Regions from separate parts of the Aerococcus viridans genome, predicted to be linked through region 2. Evidence: predicted binding sites of a transcription regulator. Region 2 holds the regulator's gene; the other holds the start of a gene.

Region 1 (3,429 bases), 450 kb from region 2:
TGGCCGAATAAAAAGCCAATCTCACGTCCACCAACACCGATATCACCGGCTGGTACATCTTTATCTGGACCGATATATTTTTGTAATTCCGTCATAAAGCTTTGGCAGAATCGCATAATCTCGTTATCTGACTTACCTTTTGGATTAAAGTCAGCCCCACCTTTACCACCACCGATTGGTTGGCCGGTAAGTGAATTCTTAAAGATTTGTTCAAAACCTAAGAATTTAAGGATACTTTGGTTTACTGTAGGATGGAAACGAAGCCCACCTTTATAAGGTCCTAGCGCTGAGTTAAATTGTACTCGGTAACCAGTATTTACTTGAGCATTTCCTTTATCATCAGTCCAAGGAACACGGAAAGAAATGATTCTTTCTGGAATCGCTAGAATTTGTAGAATGTTTTTTTCTACATATTCAGGATGCTCTTCAATTACTGGCGCAACAGAATCTAAGAATTCGTCTAAAACTTGGATGAATTCTGGTTCAGCTTCGTATTGCTTGTGCCATTTTTCTTGAGTGACCTTAATATATTCTTGTGCATTCATGTTAATTCCTACTTTCTGTTCTTAATTATTACAATATAATGAGAACAGTACTTATTATATACAAAATCACCAAAGAATAAAAGTTTTTTTGTGATAAAATGATAAACATTTTTACACGGAATTTTGAAAGTACTGTCTTTTACCTTAGATTATCTGTCATTACCCTACTCTGCTGTCTGAATATCGGCCCATCTATAGTTGATATAAGATTGACCTGGTCGGTTGATATCAGATACTTGTGGATTTTCTAAAATTGCTTGATAGGACTGATACACTGGAATCTGAACAGCATAATCATCTAAGTCAGCTTTTTCAAGATTTATCAGCGTTTCCCATCTACCACTTGGGTCAAGTGCTTGCGCCAGACTTTTAGCCACCAATTCATCCAATTCATCATATTGATAATTTCCGCGGGTAATAGAAGAATCAAACCGTCCTAAATAGTTTATTGGGTCCCCGAAATCAGCTTGCCAGAAAGTGGCACCTAAGTCATAGTCCCCATCAGATAAAGCTGCAAATCGAGCAGATAACGGCATAGTCTTTACGGTAACTTCGATACTTGGCAGGTTCTCTGTTAATTGTGATTGAATATACTCCGCAAAAATTTGACTCTCCTCGTCATCGGCCGCAACCATCTCCAACGATAAAGAATCTAAGGCAACCTGCGTTAAACCATTTTCTCAATTTTCTTGAACAGTTTCTATATCGTAATCTATAATTTCCCCCTCTGATTTCAAGTTACAAGTGACAAGCACTTTTATTTTTGGTAAAATTGGAACTTGGTTGTTTCGATATTTTTATACAACGAAGTACTAAATTTGCACTTATAAATCCTCATGAATTTTTTAAAGATTTGGAAATTCCCATACATCAACCTTTTAGCTCAAGTCCTATTGATGAAAAAAAGAATTTAAGCTAAACAACTTGACTCAGGACTATAAACCCTATATATTGTGTTCATAAAATAAATCACAACTACATGTGGCATATATAGGGGGATAATCATGGTAACTGTATACACAAAACCAAATTGCATGCAATGCAATTTCACAAAAAAATATTTAACTGAAAAAGAAATCGAATTCCAAACAATCGATGTTACAGAATCAGAAGAAGCATTAGCTAAAGTTAAAGGCATGGGCTTCCAAGCTGTGCCTGTAATCGTTGCCGAAAACGAAGAAGCTTTCTACGGTTTCCAACCAGACCGTTTAGCAAAATTAGTTTAATCAAATCAAATGAAACGACTGAAGTTTGACCTTCAGTCGTTTTTATATAAAAAGCGTCACGCCCTTTCCCTCATCAACATGATTTAGGATTTGGACTGTGGCGCTTTTTTGTTTAAATAGAATTTTCTTGATCTTGATAGTCTGATTCAGCCAAGTCGGCCATGATTTGGTATAAATCACCTGCTGTCAACTGATCTTTTTCTTCTTTACTAAAGTCTTTAATGATTTTACCGTGGTGTAAAAGGATCATCCGGTTACCATATAACAAGGCATCTTGGAGATTATGAGTAATCATTAAGGCTGTTAGGTTATGGTCTTTTACTTGGTCAGATGAAATTTCTAAAATGCGTTTAGATGTCTTTGCGTCTAAGGCTGCTGTATGTTCATCTAATAATAAAATTTCTGGTTTAGTGATAGTTGCCATCAATAAGGCAATCGCTTGTCTTTGCCCTCCGGATAATAAGCCTATTTCAGCATCCAATCGATTTTCTAAGCCTAAATGCAGTTGGCTTAATGTCTCTTGGAATTGTTTCCGATTGTCATCTTTAATAGCTAACCCTAAACCTCGTTTTTGACCTCTTTTTAAAGCTAATGATAAGTTTTCTTCAACGGTCATACGTGGTGCTGTCCCCATTGACGGATTTTGGAATACGCGGGAAACAAATTTAGCCCGGTCCTCTTCAGCAAGACGACTAATATCTTTATCGTTTAAAGTGATGGCACCTGAGTCTAACAGGAAGGTGCCAGCAATGGCGTTTAATAGGGTTGATTTTCCTGCCCCGTTACCCCCGACAATGGTAATGAAATCGCCCTTTTCCACTGTTAATGATAAGTCATCTAAGGCTGCGAAGGCATCCGGTGTTCGTTTGTTAAATACTTTTCTCGCTTGGTTAATTTCTAATAAGGTCGTCATTATTTAGCCACCTTTCTGTATTCACGGTAGTCGGCTACTTTATTTTGAATGGTTGGAATAGCCAGACATAAAGCAACGATAATTGCTGAGAATAGACGGAAATCATTCGCTTCAAAGTTCATCATTAAGACAATCGTTAATAGTAAGCGGTAAATAATTGAGCCCACTAGGATTGTAATAAAACGAACCCCTAATTTCACATTACGGAATAGGACTTCCCCAATAATAATGGAAGCTAAACCAATCACTACAGTACCAATACCCATTTGAATATCAGCATAGCCATTATCAGTAGAAACAATATAACCTGACACAGCGATCAATCCATTGGCTAGCATGTAACCAAGCATAGTCATCTCTGACGTTTCAATCCCTAGTGATTTAGCCATTTGCATATTATCACCTGTTGCAATCAAAGCTTGCCCCATTTCGGTTTTAAAGAAATAAGTTAACAGGAATATAATTGCTGCTACAATGATCAAACCAATCACAATGGTATCTACATTACGTGGCAAGGATAAACCAGCAATCGCAGTTTTTAAAGTCGTCACCGTTGATAAAGACATGTTGGCCTTACCCATGATTTTCAAGTTGATTGAGTAAATCCCTGTCATGGTAATTATACCTGCTAATAACGGATTAATTTTCAAGCGGGTTACTAAAAAACCTGTAACTGCTCCTGCAGCCATACCTGCTAAAAATGAAATCAACAATGATGTGAAAGGATCTATATTAAAGTAAAGCA
Region 2 (3,429 bases):
CTGCAAAAGCGTTTTGATAAGACGACAAGATCCATTAAGGCAGTGTTGTTAGACCAAGGGGTTATTGCGGGAATTGGCAATATTTATGCGGATGAAATCTTATTTGCAGCGAAAATCCACCCTGAACAAAGCGCCAGATCACTATACGACGAGGAAATCCAAGCCATTATCACTGAGAGTCGTAGGATTATGGCGTCAGCTATTGAAGTTGGTGGGACAACGATTCGAACCTATACCAATACCTTCGGTGAGAATGGTCAATTTGCCGATTATTTAAAGGCCTACGGGAAAAAGGGCCAACCTTGTCCACGTTGTGGCACTGAGATTGAGAAAATTAGCGTGGCTAAAAGAGGGACGCATTTCTGTCCATATTGCCAACGCATTCACCTTGCAGTGAAATATATTACATCATCTATTTAAATTAAAACGGAGGCACTATGAGTCATATTTTAGGACTAACCGGCAGTATTGCCACAGGTAAATCAACAGCAAGCAAATTTTTTAAGAAAGCCGGGTTTCCAGTCATCGATGCAGATTACGGGGCACGGGTGGTTGTTGAACCCGGACAACCAGGTTTAGAAGCGGTTAAAGCACATTTTGGAGAGGATATCGTCTTTCCTAATGGAGTTTTAGATCGCAAAAAACTAGGCCAAATTATATTCTCAGATGATAAGGAACGAGAGAAACTGAATGAACTGTTACGTCAACCTATTCGCGACTGGTTAAACAGTCAAAAAGACAAGTATGAAGCGGAAGGCCATGAACTGATTGTCATGGATATCCCTTTATTATTTGAAGGGGATTTCGCGGATGCATGTGACCAGGTGATGGTTATTTATGTGTCAGAAACCATTCAATTAGACCGGTTAATTCAGCGGGATAACTTAACTTCAGTTGAGGCTTTTCAACGAATGACTTGTCAAATGTCCATTGAACGAAAAGCGATGATGGCGGATGTGGTGATTGATAATTCGGGGTCTATTGCAGATACTGAACAACAATTGGATGCATGGGTCGGCATCTCTGGTTTTCAACCGCTAAAATAGTGGTTGAATAGCCATTGTGCTATAATAAATCGAGCAATTATTCAAGTATATTAAAATTGAAAGCAGAGGTGTCAAATATATGCAATGTCCAAATTGTGCTTCAACCAATTTAAAAGTAATTGATAGTCGACCAGCGGAGAATAATACCTCTATTCGTCGACGTCGAGAGTGCTTAGACTGTGGCGCCCGTTTTACCACTTTCGAGCGCATCGAACGAACACCCTTATTAGTCGTTAAACGTGACGGAACTAGAGAAGAGTTTTCTCATGAGAAAGTTTTGCGTGGCCTGATCCGCTCTGCTGAAAAGCGTCCTGTATCAGCTGACCAACTTGAACAGTTAGCCAATGACGTTGAATCTGAGTTGCGGTCTCGTAGCCAAAATGAGGTACCAGCTTCTGAAATTGGGGAATTATTGATGGCGGCTTTACCAGATATTGATGAAGTGGCTTATATTCGTTATGCTAGCGTATACCGACAATTTGAGGATCCGACTGTTTTCCTAAGAGAAATCGAACAATTAAGAGGGCGGAATGACCAGGTTGAAGGCGATGTGAATCCTGAAGAATCAAACCAAGATCATGTAGAAGACTAAATATTTCATAGAAGGGAGGGTAATGCCAGTGACATACCCATGGCAAAATTTAGATCCAAAAGGGCTTGTTCAAATTACCCAACCCCACTGGATTTCAGATATTGACCAGCAAGTCCTACTTCATCTATACCAACCCATTATTGGCGGCACTGCTTACGCCTTTTACCAGACTTTATATGCCAATATTCAACTGTCTGACTTTGCCTCAATCCCTTTGCGCCACTTCGATTTGATGGAACAGATGGTGGCTGGTAAGGAGCAATACGTGAAGGCCAGACGGCAACTTGAAGCAATTGGCTTATTACAAGTTTTTGAAAAAAGTAGTCATCAAAATCAAGATGATGTGGCGACGATTTATCAATTGCAAGCGCCTTTGGATTCTAAGCATATTTTCTCTGACCCGATTATGTCTAGTCTTTTAATGGACCGGTTGGGTCAAGACCGCTATCAATTGATGCTAGACAAGTTTTCAATCAAAATGCCAGTAGACTTGAAATCAGGAAATTGGACGGAAGTGACTGCTACTTTCCAAGATGTCTACCGATTACCAAGTCAATACTATCCCATTTCGGATGAGATTGAGGATAAGTTGGTAGCTAAAAATAGTCAAGCCAAGGCAACTACAATCACTAGTTCAACCTTAGACATGAACGCCTTAAAAGAGTTGCTGCAATCGTCATTCATCTCTGAAAAAGCCATCACAGATGAAGTGAGAGAGATGTTTGTATCCTTGCATCAACTCTATGGTTTTGATGAAGTGGACTTGAAAGAATTGGCCTTATCAGCGACTGATCTAAGGACCAATACGATTGACGTACGCAAGTTGCAGCGCCTGGCTTTAGACAAATCGAGCAGTCAAACAGGTACAAGTAATGTTCAGCCAGCAAAGGCATCTGCACAAGGGGTTAGTAGCGGTTTAATGGACCGAATTACATTTTCAGAGGCCAAAGACCGCCAGCAGGCAGATCAAGCTGATCAACAATGGTTAGGCAAAGGGCTCTCAAAAGAAGAATTGTCATTTTCTAAATTGGCTAGGTCTTATCCACCAATTGCCTTTGCTAAATCAATTAAGGAACAAAAGGGCGGCTATCTGACTAAGTCTGAGGGTAACGCCATTACTGAGTTAATCCAGTCAGAAGTGATTCAGCCTGCGACCTTAAATGTAATGGTGCAATTCTGTTTGATTGAGTTGGAACAGAATCGGTTGACGCGCTCATACCTAGAGAGTGTTGCTGATGACTGGCGTCAAAACAAGGTGGTTGAGCCTGAAGAAGCCATGTTATACTTGAAGCAACGTAAGCAGAAGAGTGCTGAAAATTATGAAAAACGGCAAAAAAACCGGATGGCTAAAGGTCGTTATCAGACGCAGAAGCAGTCGGTTAAACCAAAATGGTTAGACCCTGATTCAAGACAGGATAAATATCAAAAACCAGTGGTGGCGCCAAAGGCAGGTGACCAAGAAGGCCCTAAGCAAGACACGGCAGTCAAGCAAGAAAATAAGGCATCCTTAAGTGCGCAAGAAGCAGAAATTCAACAATTACTGCATTCATTAAATCAAAAAGAAGGTGAGTAAGTATGGCTGACAACAACCAAATGAAAAATGTGGGGGACTCCTTAAAACAGCAGTTCAACCGCAACCCCATGTTCAAAGAGCGACAAGCAAAAATCGAAGGCATTGTTCAAAGTGATCCAGATGTCCAGGCTTTTCTTGCCAAACATCAGTTAACCTTTGAAGATGAAATCGTGAAGAAATCATTTTCAAAATTATATGAGTTTGCGCGCGAGAACGGT

The links. The regulator NrdR, encoded in region 2, represses ribonucleotide reductase genes. The targets are predictions, from matches to a motif close to ACACNATATATNGTGT.
Region 1: nrdH (glutaredoxin-like protein NrdH) is a predicted target of NrdR. The motif match lies at 1,487-1,502, and genes of this name have one in related genera.

Annotation. Positions count from the first base shown of each region.
Region 1 covers NZ_CP014164.1:1,092,324-1,095,752, reverse strand. Annotated here, with positions in the region: gene gdhA (NADP-specific glutamate dehydrogenase) at 1-545, opposite strand, end outside; gene AWM76_RS05285 (periplasmic substrate-binding domain-containing protein) at 710-1,180, opposite strand; gene nrdH (glutaredoxin-like protein NrdH) at 1,550-1,771, shown strand; gene AWM76_RS05275 (ABC transporter ATP-binding protein) at 1,884-2,684, opposite strand; gene AWM76_RS05270 (ABC transporter permease) at 2,684-3,429, opposite strand, start outside.
Region 2 covers NZ_CP014164.1:645,260-648,688, forward strand. Annotated here, with positions in the region: gene mutM (DNA-formamidopyrimidine glycosylase) at 1-420, shown strand, start outside; gene coaE (dephospho-CoA kinase) at 438-1,046, shown strand; gene nrdR (transcriptional regulator NrdR) at 1,126-1,638, shown strand; gene AWM76_RS03165 (DnaD domain protein) at 1,661-3,211, shown strand; gene dnaI (primosomal protein DnaI) at 3,214-3,429, shown strand, end outside.